Methylomonas sp. 11b: one gene and its partner. Each later gene encodes a partner of the first gene's protein in a complex. Links are inferred from orthologs where the notes say so. Each region holds a gene or a part of one and is shown in the gene's direction. Other genes may lie near its edges.

What was found.
Region 2: the proteins of smc (region 1) and METH11B_RS0105805 are in contact, whole or in part, in a crystal structure (PDB 3ZGX), measured with the Bacillus subtilis proteins. The link is inferred for Methylomonas sp. 11b from one-to-one orthologs.

What each region holds. Positions count from the first base shown.
Region 1 is NZ_KI911557.1:4,584,592-4,593,048, forward strand. The notes cover bases 1,695-5,742. They hold smc (chromosome segregation protein SMC), read left to right. Parts: upstream 1,695-2,041; coding sequence 2,042-5,542; downstream 5,543-5,742. Other genes in these bases: METH11B_RS0122100 (cell division protein ZipA C-terminal FtsZ-binding domain-containing protein), read left to right, coding at 5,542-5,742. Also shown: METH11B_RS0122085 (DUF4118 domain-containing protein), read right to left, coding at 1-200; sodium:proton antiporter NhaD, read right to left, coding at 225-1,670; more of METH11B_RS0122100, read left to right, coding at 5,743-6,279; lepA (translation elongation factor 4), read left to right, coding at 6,351-8,150; lepB (signal peptidase I), read left to right, coding at 8,163-8,457. UniProt on the Bacillus subtilis protein: Required for chromosome condensation and partitioning.
Region 2 is NZ_KI911557.1:1,257,315-1,260,215, reverse strand. It holds METH11B_RS0105805 (segregation and condensation protein A), read left to right. Parts: upstream 1-990; coding sequence 991-1,812; downstream 1,813-2,901. Other genes in the region: scpB (SMC-Scp complex subunit ScpB), read left to right, coding at 1,868-2,901; METH11B_RS0105810 (site-2 protease family protein), read left to right, coding at 335-988; METH11B_RS0105815 (L-threonylcarbamoyladenylate synthase), read left to right, coding at 1-327. UniProt on the Bacillus subtilis protein: Participates in chromosomal partition during cell division. May act via the formation of a condensin-like complex containing Smc and ScpB that pull DNA away from mid-cell into both cell halves.

The sequences.
Region 1 (8,457 bases):
GCGCTGCGACCATAGCGGCTGGCGACCAGAAATACGCCCAGCAAGTAAGTCATCAGGATGCTGGCCGGTCCCAATAGGTCGCGCAAAGGCCAATCGATCAGCGTGCAAATGAAGGGCGCGGCTAAACCCCAGGCATGGCCGATGAAACGCTCGTTTCTCGCTAAGTTCGGGCTGGAGCCGAAAACGCCAGATAATTTCATCAATCCGTTTAAGGCTTCTGCTGGTCAGAAAGACCCTGCATTGACCAGCATATGAGTGCCGATACTGGCAAAGTATGCCAACAGGATTACCGGACACCATTTCATATGGCTGCCGAACGTATATTGTCCTTTGGCTTGGCCCATTAAACCGATGCCTGGCGCGGAGCCAATTGCCAGCAGGCTGCCGCCAACGCCCAACGTCAAGGTCAGCAACAGCCATTGTCCTTGCGGAATATCGGGATGCATGGTTAACACGGCGAACATCAAAGTGCCGTTATCGACGAATGCTGACGATAAACCGATCATCACATTCGCCAGAGTCGGGCTGAATTGCCCGTATAGCACCTGTGAAATCGCATCAAGATAGCCTATGAAGCCTAGGCCACCGATGCCCATCATCGCGCCGTAGAAGAACAGTAAAGTATCCCATTCCAGTCGGCCCACTTTATCGAAAACATCCAGGCGCTTGGCTTCAATAGACAGCGAATGCAAATCGCCACCGCCGAAAAATAGCGAAAACTCCGACTGTTGCGGATTACTTGGCTTATCGGATTTTTGCAAATAGAAATAAAAGAATTGTAACAAGGATAGACCTGCCATCATGCCGGCTGCCGCCGGTAATCCCAACGCCATATCAAAACCAACCGCCAAGCTGATGGTGACGCCGAACAGGAATATGATGCGTTTGGCCCCGCGTGGTAACAAAATTTGCTGGGGTTCGATAATGGGTTTGTCTTTGGGTAGTGCAAAATGCATAGCTGCGGCTGGTACCAAAAAGTTGACGAGACAAGGTACGAACAATTTAAAAAACTCGGTAAAACCCAGCATGCCATGTTGCCAAACAAACAGCGTCGATATGCCGCCCAACGGGCTAAATGTGCCGCCGGCATTGGTGGCAATCACGATGTTCAAACAGCCCAGTGAGACAAAACGCGGACTGTTTTTGCCAACGGCTACCACGACAGCGCCCATCAACAAGCCGGCGGTTAAGCCGTTGACGATACAGGAAATTAGAAAAACTAAAAATCCCGTTATCCAAAATAGTCGTCGATAGCTGAGGTCTTTACTGACCAGCCAAATCTTCAGCGCATCGAAAATGCCCATATCCTCCATGGCGTTCAGATAAGTCATCGATACCATGATGAATAGCAGCAATTCGATGTAAGTCTGCAAGTTCGCCTTAAAAGCGGTAGTTGCCGGTAAACTGTCGCCGTGTTGTTGATACGCCAGGACGATGACAAACCAGATCAATGCCGCTGCCAGCAGCATTGGTTTGGATTTGCGGAGATTGGTCACATCTTCGAGCATCGCTGAGATATACGCGATGATCATCACGACCAGCGAAAAGTAGCCAACCCAATGCTGAGTAAGATCAAGATGAAACGACTGCGGCGGCGTCGCAGACTCGGCAAATCCGGGGCCGGGAAATATCAGCGACACTAATCCAAATAGATAGACAACCCGCAGCATGCGTTCTCCGGTTAACGAGATAAATGAAGATGCCTCAAAATTGCTTGGTTTCCGGCGACTTTGGACGATCTACGGATTGTATTTTTAGCCGTGTAAAAAAAGCGTAAAGAGGCAATGTTTGCAAGCAAAGCCGCTACATGTGCAAAATTTGAGATCGACTTTGTTAAAGGCTGCTAGCGTTTGCTGCCAGGCGCACAGCTGTGGTTGGTCAAGCGACAACAGCAATGTTTTTACACATTGATTTTCGAGACCAAATGCTTCGTTCAGTTTAAGGCGTAGTGTTAAGCGGATTTAAATTCCATTCGAATCGAAATGGCATTTCGAAGATAATAGCCGGCTTTGTAAACGTCCTTGAGCGTCTCTAACCAGGCATGAAGCTGGAAAAAATCAAACTTTCGGGTTTTAAATCCTTTGTCGATCCCACCACGATACCGATCAACGGCAATCTGACTGCGATTGTTGGTCCTAACGGTTGCGGCAAATCCAATATCATCGACGCGGTGCGTTGGGTGATGGGCGAAAGCTCGGCCAAGCATTTGCGTGGCGGCAATATGGCCGACGTGATTTTCAACGGTTCGTCGGGGCGCAAGCCGGTCAGCATGGCCTCGGTGGAACTGGTATTCGACAACAGCGAAGGTAAGGCGGGTGGGGAGTATTCACAATACGCCACGATTTCCATCAAGCGCCAGGTCAGCCGCGACGGCCAGTCGCTGTTCATGTTGAACGGTTCCAAATGCCGACGTAAAGACATCACCGATCTGTTTTTGGGTACCGGTCTAGGTTCGCGCAGCTACGCGATTATCGAGCAGGGCACGATTTCGCGGATGGTGGAAGCCAAGCCCGAAGATCTGCGGGTGCATATCGAGGAAGCGGCGGGCGTTTCCAAATATAAGGAAAGACGGTCGGAAACCGAAACCCGCATGCGCCATACCCGCGAGAATCTGGAGCGGCTGAACGATTTGCGTGACGAGGTCGAAAAGCAAATCAAGAATTTGGCCAAGCAGGCGGAAAAGGCCGAGAAATACACCGAGCTGAAAAAGCAGGAACGCCAATACAAACAAGAGCTGCTGGCGATGCGCTGGCAAAATTTTCAGCGTTCCGCGCAGAAGCTGGAAGAAAAACTGCAAAGTATCGCCGCCGAGCACAATCGGCTGTTCGTGTTGCTGCGCGATACCGAAAAAGCCATGGAGCTGAAACGCGGCGAACAGAAAGCTCAGCAACAACATCTGGACAGCACTCAGGCCGAATACTATGCGGTGGTCGCCGAAGTCAGTCGGCTGGAACAGACCATCAAGCACAATCAAAAAAGCCACGAAGAAACCCTGGTTGAGATCAATCGTTTGAAATTGCAGGCGGAGCAAGCGCAATCCGAATGCGAGCAGGATAGGCAGCAGCTGGAGGAAATTCGCCAGACCTTGCTGGAAGCCGAAGAAACCATGATTGTGGCCCGCGAACGCGAGGAAGACTTGCTGGGCATTCAACAAGACGCGCATTTGCAAAAGCAGCAATGGCAGCAGCAGTGGGAAGCGTTTTTGGCGGAAAACGCCGGTTACCGCGAACAAGCGGAAGTGCAGCGGACCAAGCTGGTACAGCTGGAAAATCAAAACCGGCAGTTGCAGACGCGCTTGGACAAATTAAACGGCGAACGTGGCGGCCTGGCCGACACCCGGTTGCAACTGGCATTGGAAACGCTGGATAGCAGTATCGAATTGATTGAAGCCGAACGTGATGCGTTGCAGCAGCAACTGGAAGTCGTGCTGCAACGCATCGCCGAACTACGGCCGGCCATCAAACAACTTCACGACAGCCTGCACGCCAGCCGAGCGGAATTGCAGAAGGTTAACGGCAAGATCAGTTCCTTGGAATTGTTGCAGCAGCACGCGATGGGTAAGGATAAAAAAGAGTTGGGCGTCTGGCTGGAGCAGGTAGGCTTGGAGCAACAGCCGCGCTTAGCTGAATTTCTGGATGTGGAAGAAGGCTGGGAAACCGCCGTGGAAACGGTATTGGGCAGTTACCTGGAAGCGATCTGTGTAGATAGCGCCGATTCGATATTGGGCGAGTTGCAGGATTTGACCAAACAGTCCTTGGTGGTGTTTGAAACGCATGCCAGTTCAAGCGGTGCTAGTGCTGATTCGGTGGCTTTGGCGAGTAAGTTGCGCAGTCGCTGGGATTTATCCAGTCTATTAAGCGGCATCTACTGCGCCGAGACCATGCAACAGGCCCGGCAAATGAATTTACAGGCGCACGAGTCGGTGGTGTTGGCCGACGGCACCTGGCTGGGTAGGGATTGGATCAAAATCAGCCGGGGCAGCGACAGCAAGGCCGGTGTATTGCATCGCGAAAAAGAATTGCGGGAACTTAAGCAGCGGCAAAGCGAACTGCAAATGACGATTGCCGAGGATGAAGAACAATTGGCGAACGCTGAACAGGAGTTAAAGGCCGCCGAAAGCAATCGTGAGCAGTACCAACAAAAGGAAAAGCTGCTGAGCGCCGAGTTTTCCGCGAAAAGCGCCGAGTACAGCGCGCAGTCAGCCCGCTTTGAGCAGCAAAAGCGCCGCCTGGAGCAACTCGATCACGAGATAGAGGAAATCAGCCAACATCTGGCGGAAAACGCCGAAAGCATCTCCGAAGCGGAGATGATCAAGCAGGATGCCGAGCAAGCTTTGGGCGACCTGGGCGACAAGAAAACCGAATTGGAGCAACTGAATCAACAAATTCAAGCGCAACAGCAAAACACCGATGCCTCGGTCGATGAGGCGCGCCGACATTTGCATAGGCTGCATGCGCAAATCGAATCGCTGAAATCCTCGGAAGTGCTGACCGCCAAACAGATCGAGCGTCTGCAATTGCAACATCAACAATCGGCCGACCGCATCGCCGAGTTGGAAAACAAATTGCACTATGCTTTGGCACCGCTCGACGACGAGAAATTGCAGCTGGAAGAGTTGTTGGAGAGAAAAGCCGAATTCGAGGATAACCTTCAGTCCGAACGCCAGGCGCAACACGCCAGCGAACAGACAGTCAGTCAATTGGCTGAGCAATACTCGCAAACCCAACGGTCCTTGGAAAAACAAAAAGAAGCCTTGGATCAGGTGCGTTTCGAGCAACAGGACAGCCGGGTGCGGCAGCAAACGATTGCGGAGCAACTAACAGAAGTCGATGCCGATCCGGAGGCGATACTAACCAATCTGTCCGAAGGCGCAACGGAAGCTAAGTGGAAAAATGCGGTCGATGATTTGACCGATCAGATAGAAAAGCTGGGGTCCATCAATCTGACGGCGATCGAGGAATTCAAAACCCAGTCCGAACGGATGAAGTTTTTAAATGAACAGCATGATGATTTGGTCGATGCGTTGAATACCCTGGATCAGGCGATCAGCAAGATCGACAAAGAAAGTCGCCAGCGCTTCAAAGAGACATTCGACAAGATCAATAACGGTTTGAAAGAGAAGTTTCCGCGTTTATTCGGCGGCGGTCAGGCTTATCTGGAATTGACCGAGGACGATTTGCTGGAAGCCGGCGTCAATATCATTGCCCGGCCGCCCGGCAAGCGCAACAGCTCGATTCATCTATTGTCAGGCGGTGAAAAGGCCTTGACGGCGGTAGCCTTGGTGTTCTCCATTTTTGAACTGAATCCGGCGCCGTTCTGTTTGCTTGATGAAGTGGACGCACCGCTCGACGATGCTAACGTGGTGCGTTTTTCACAAATGGTGGAAGACATGTCGGCAACCGTACAGTTTTTGTATATTTCGCACAACAAAGTCACAATGGAAATTGCAAAACATCTGGCAGGTGTTACCATGAAGGAGCCTGGAGTATCCAGAATGGTGGCGGTTGATATTGATGAAGCAGTGAGCATGGCAGAAAGCTAATGGATAAAGAATTATTAAGAGTCGTGATTATTTTGATCGGCGTGCTGGTGATGATCGGCATGGTGTTGTGGCATTTCGTCAAATCGTTGCGAGAAAGACGCACGCCCGACGATTATTATGACGAGGACTCTTACGACGACCGAGTGGTTGACGAGTTTTCGGTTGAGGAAGACGACGATGAGATGGATGTATTTGCGTTGGGCAGCGAGTTGGTTGATGGAGATGCTCTGTTAGACGATCAAGCCATCAAGCCCAGCCCAAAACCCTCGGCCGATGTTTCGCGTAAAGATGTCGATAAGAAACAAGCCGCTACCTTGGCTAATTCTCGGCGTTTGGAATTGCCGGCCTTGATCGAGTTCAGCATCGTGGCGCGCGCCGATCAGGGCTTTAACGGCGAAGATCTGTTCGAGGCTTTCGAACGTGTGGGCTTACGCTATGGTAGTGTGCGGGTGTTCGAACGCGTGGATGCCAATCGCATGGTCGATTTTGCTGTCGCCAGCATGGTCGATCCCGGTACTTTTCCCGATACCGGGCTGCAAGACTTTTATTGCCCCGGCATCGTGTTTTTCATGCAGCCACGTGAGGTTGATGCGCCGTTGGCGGTATTCGATGACTTCATGGAAACCATCGATACTCTGGCCGACGAACTGGACGGCGTGGTCTGGGACAATCAGCGGCAGCCGCTGACTGCGGAAACCGTCGCGCAGTTTAGACAAATATTGGCCAAGGCCGCCTAAAGCAGTACCTCGCGGGGGCAGGGCAGCCGCCGCATTTATTCTGTAAACCTAACGAATTAACTAGAAGCTAAGTGGATCAAAAAAATATCAGAAATTTCTCCATCATTGCCCATATCGATCACGGGAAATCGACATTGGCAGACCGATTCATTCAAATTTGTGGCGGATTAAGCGACCGGGAGATGGAGGCGCAAGTACTCGATTCCATGGATCTGGAGAGGGAACGCGGCATCACTATCAAGGCGCAAAGCGTCACCCTGGATTACAAAGCCAGCGATGGCGTCACCTATCAACTGAATTTTATTGACACACCAGGACACGTGGATTTTTCCTACGAAGTCTCGCGTTCCTTGGCCGCCTGTGAAGGCGCCTTACTGGTGGTCGATGCCGCGCAAGGTGTGGAAGCGCAAAGTGTGGCCAACTGCTATACCGCCATCGAACAAGGTTTGGAAGTGGTGCCGGTGCTGAACAAGATCGATTTGCCCTCCGCCGAGCCGGAGCGGGTGATGGAAGAGATCGAGAATGTCATCGGCATTCCGGCCGACGAAGCCTTGAAAATCAGTGCCAAGACCGGCATCGGCGTCGAAGCGGTGCTGGACCAATTGATCCAAAAAATTCCACCACCTGCCGGTGACGAAAATGCGCCGTTACAGGCTTTGATCATCGACTCCTGGTTCGATAATTATCTGGGCGTGGTTTCGCTGGTGCGTATCGTCAACGGCAATCTGCGTAAAAAACAAAAGATCACCGTGATGACCACCGGTAAGTCGTTTTTGGTTGAGAAACTGGGGGTCTACACGCCAAAGCAGTTGGAGAAGCAACAGTTACACACCGGTGAAGTGGGCTTCATCGTCGCTGGCATCAAGGATATTTTCGGTGCACCGGTAGGGGATACCATCACCGCGACAGATAATCCTGCAACTGAAGCCTTGCCCGGCTTCGAGAAAGTTCAGCCCCGAGTGTTCGCCGGTTTGTATCCGGTCAGTTCCGACGACTTTGGTGCGATGCGCGAAGCATTGGACAAATTGCGCTTGAACGATTCGGCATTGAATTACGAGCCGGAAACTTCGCAAGCCTTGGGCTTTGGATTTCGTTGCGGCTTCCTGGGCATGCTGCATATGGAAATCGTCCAGGAGCGACTGGAGCGCGAATACAACATCGACCTAATTACCACCGCGCCTACCGTGGTTTACGAAGTAGAAACTCATGGCGGCGAAATAGTGATGGTCGACAACCCGGCTAAACTGCCTGACGTTGGCACCATCGTCGAGATTCGCGAGCCTATCATTCTGGCGAATATTCTGGTGCCGCAAGCCTACTTGGGCAACGTGATCAATCTGTGTATCGAAAAACGCGGCATTCAGAAAAACATGCAGTATGCCGGTAGCCAGGTGTCGCTGAGCTACGAGTTACCGATGAGCGAAGTGGTGCTGGACTTCTTTGATCGTTTGAAGTCGGTCAGTCGTGGTTATGCGTCTTTCGATTACGAATTTTTGCGCTTCGAGCCTGCCCCGCTCGTTAAGCTGGACGTCTTGATCAACGGTGACAAAGTCGACGCCTTGTCTATTATCGTTCATCGCGACTTGAGCCAGAATCGCGGCCGCGATTTGGTCGAAAAGATGAAAGATCTGATTCCGCGGCAGATGTACGAAGTGGCGATTCAGGCGGCTATCGGCGCAAAAGTCATTGCACGCTCTACGGTAAAAGCCATGCGCAAAAATGTCACAGCCAAATGTTATGGTGGCGACATTACCCGTAAGAAAAAACTGCTGGAAAAACAGAAAGCCGGTAAAAAACGGATGAAGCAGGTGGGTAGTATCGAGATTCCACAGGAAGCCTTCCTGGCGGTGTTGCAGGTCAACAAAGAGTAATAACGATCAATTATGGATTACGATTTTTCATTTTTTCTGGTGGTAGCCAGTTTTGTCACCGGCGTTGTCTGGGGTGGGTATAGCTTATATCTAAAGCGGGCCAATCTGCCTTATCCTACTGAGAACGAGCCGCTATTGGTCGAATATGCCCGTTCGTTTTTCCCGGTGGTATTGATCGTATTGTTGCTGCGCTCGTTTCTGTTCGAACCGTTCCGGATTCCGTCGGGATCGATGATGCCGACATTGCTGGTAGGTGATTTTATTTTAGTGAATAAGTTCAGTTACGGGGTGCGCTTACCGGTTCTGA
Region 2 (2,901 bases), 3.3 Mb from region 1 along the record:
TTTTTACTGGATGCCACGCGAGAAGTGCCGCGCCGTTTGCAGCATCCGAAAAAGAAAACCATAGGCGTCAGGATTACCGATCATCCGGTTGCCCAGGCCTTGGTCGAGCAGCTTGGCGAACCGTTGTTGACATCCACCTTGATGATGCCCGGCGATAGCGAGCCTTTGGCCGATCCCTACGAAATCAGAAAAAGGCTGGAAAAAGACTTGGCCCTGGTAATAGATGTCGGGGTGATCGAATATCAACCCACTACCGTCATCGCTTGCGGCGACAAGTCGATTGAAATTGTTCGGCAAGGTATCGGTATTGCGCCGATGTTGGAGTGAAAAACAAATGATGGACGAATTAACCCTGATACAAAGGATCGTAGTTTGGATTTTACCGGTGATTTTTGCGATTACCGGTCATGAAGTGGCGCACGGTTGGGTGGCGAAGAAGTTGGGCGATAACACCGCCGCCGACCAAGGCCGTTTAACGCTGAATCCTCTCAAACATATCGACGTGCTAGGCACGCTGGTTATTCCCGGTTTATTGTTGCTGACCTTTACCGGTTTTGTGTTCGGTTGGGCCAAGCCGGTACCGGTCGATCCTCGCGCGTTTAAAAAGCCGCGCCAAGCCATGGCGATCGTGGCGGTAGCCGGTCCTTTATCCAATTTGTTGATGGCGGCGGCCTGGGCTTTGCTGGCTAGAATCGGCGTGATGCTGGAAATCGAATATATCTCCTTCCCGTTGATCTACAGCGGTGTTGCGGGGATCAGCATCAATTTGGTTTTGGCTTTGATCAATCTTTTGCCTATTCCGCCGTTGGATGGCAGTCGGATTTTATCCGGATTGCTGCCGGATTATTGGGCTTGGCAGTACAATCGATTGGAACGGTTTGGTTTTATTTTTTTGTTGATATTACTTGCTACCGACGTGTTGCAATATTTGCTGGCTTATCCAATGTACTACGCCCAACAATTATTTTTTAGTTTGGCGGGCATGTAGTTTTGAACGAAGTAGCATTACCGGTTGAAGCCGCGCTGCCGCCGCTGGCGCTGGTTCAAGGCCAGCCCTATCAGGATTTACCGGACGATCTCTACATTCCGCCGGATGCGCTGGAAGTCTTTCTGGACGCGTTCGAAGGACCGCTGGATTTGCTGTTGTATTTGATTCGCCGCCAAAATCTGGATATTCTCGACATCCCCATCGCCCAGATTACCAAGCAATATATTGCCTACATCGACATGATGGAAAATATGCGTCTGGAACTGGCCGCCGAATATCTGGTGATGGCCGCGCTGCTGGCGGAGATCAAATCGCGGATGCTGCTGCCCAGACAGCCGGAAAGCGAGGAAGAAGAGGAAGACCCCAGAGCGTTTTTGATCCGTAAATTACAGGAATACGAAGCGATCAAAAAAGTCGCCGAAGAGATGGATCTGTTGCCCAGAAACGAGCGCGATACCTTTGAATTCGGTGTCGATACCTCGACCGTGGATGTTAAGCAAATTCTGCCGGATGTGCAGCTCAAGGAACTGCTGCTGGCCTTCCAGGATATATTGAAGCGTGCCGAGAGGCTTAGTCACCACCAAATAACCAAAGAACCCCTATCAGTCCGTGAACGAATGGCAGCCATTTTGGAAAAACTTAACGGAGCAAATCAGCTCCCTTTCGCAGCGTGTTTTACCCGAGGTGAAGGAAAAAACGGAGTGGTTGTCGCGTTTCTTGCCATCCTTGAACTCTCCAAAGAGCGCATCATCGACATCTTCCAATCCGAACCTTACGCCGGTATCCAGGTCAGAATCCGCCTCGATAGCGGCACCGGAGACTAATCCGTCGTTAGCCGATACCGTCGTCGATGATGTTATTCCTGCAAATAAACCCAGAGTGCCTCGCAAACCGCGGGTCAAGCCAGAGCCGATCACAGTCTTTGTGCCGGTCAAACGGCGCGCTGTGCGTTTTCCTGCTATCTGGTCCAGCGAGATGCGAATTGCGGTTGTTCAAGCCCACGAACCAACCGAACCCGTGGTTTTGCCCAAGTCTCGTCGGCATACGGTGCGCTTGCTGCCGGCTTGGCAGAGTAGTTGGCAGCTGCCGGAGGCTACCGACGTTAGCGAGGCTAGGCGCGCAACCCGCTTGCCGCAGCGCTGGTCTGAGATTATTCGCGCCAGCACTGTCGAACCCATCCTGGTTGAACGCCACCGATTACAGCCCGACATAATTAAAGAGTGCGACATGAACACCAAGCGCATTGTGGAAGCCATTTTGTTTGCCGCCAACCGGCCAATGACGATTAGACAGATCCAGGAAACCTTTCCGGAACTGGAGCAACCCGATACCTTGTCGGTGCAAATGGCCTTGGATGACATTGCTCGCGACTATGCGGATCGGCCGATTGGACTGCGGCAATTGGCCAGCGGTTACCGGTTTCAGGTGCGCGAGGGTCTGTCGCCTTATGTCACCCGCTTGTTCGAGGAAAAGCCTGCGCGGTATTCGCGCGCGCTGCTGGAAACTTTGGCGATCATCGCTTACCGCCAGCCGGTGACGCGCGGCGAAATCGAGGATATTCGTGGTGTCAGCGTCAGCAGTTCCATCATTCAAACCCTGTTGGAGCGCGAGTGGATTCGTGTCATCGCCCATAAGGAAGTACCGGGCCGGCCGGCCTTGTTCGGCACCACCAAACAATTTTTGGATTATTTCAATTTAACTACATTGAGCGAATTACCGACGCTGGAAGAAATCGTCAATTTCGATTTCGGCAATTCGCTTCAACCGCAACCTGAGCAGGACCACAGTGAAAGACCGCAAACCGCCGAGATCGAACAACCCGTCAGCCCCGCAGGACAAACGGACCCAGAAAACGCAGTCTCGGAAACCGAGTTCGACGCCCAAACCGAAGCCGGCCTCGGCGCCGAAAACCT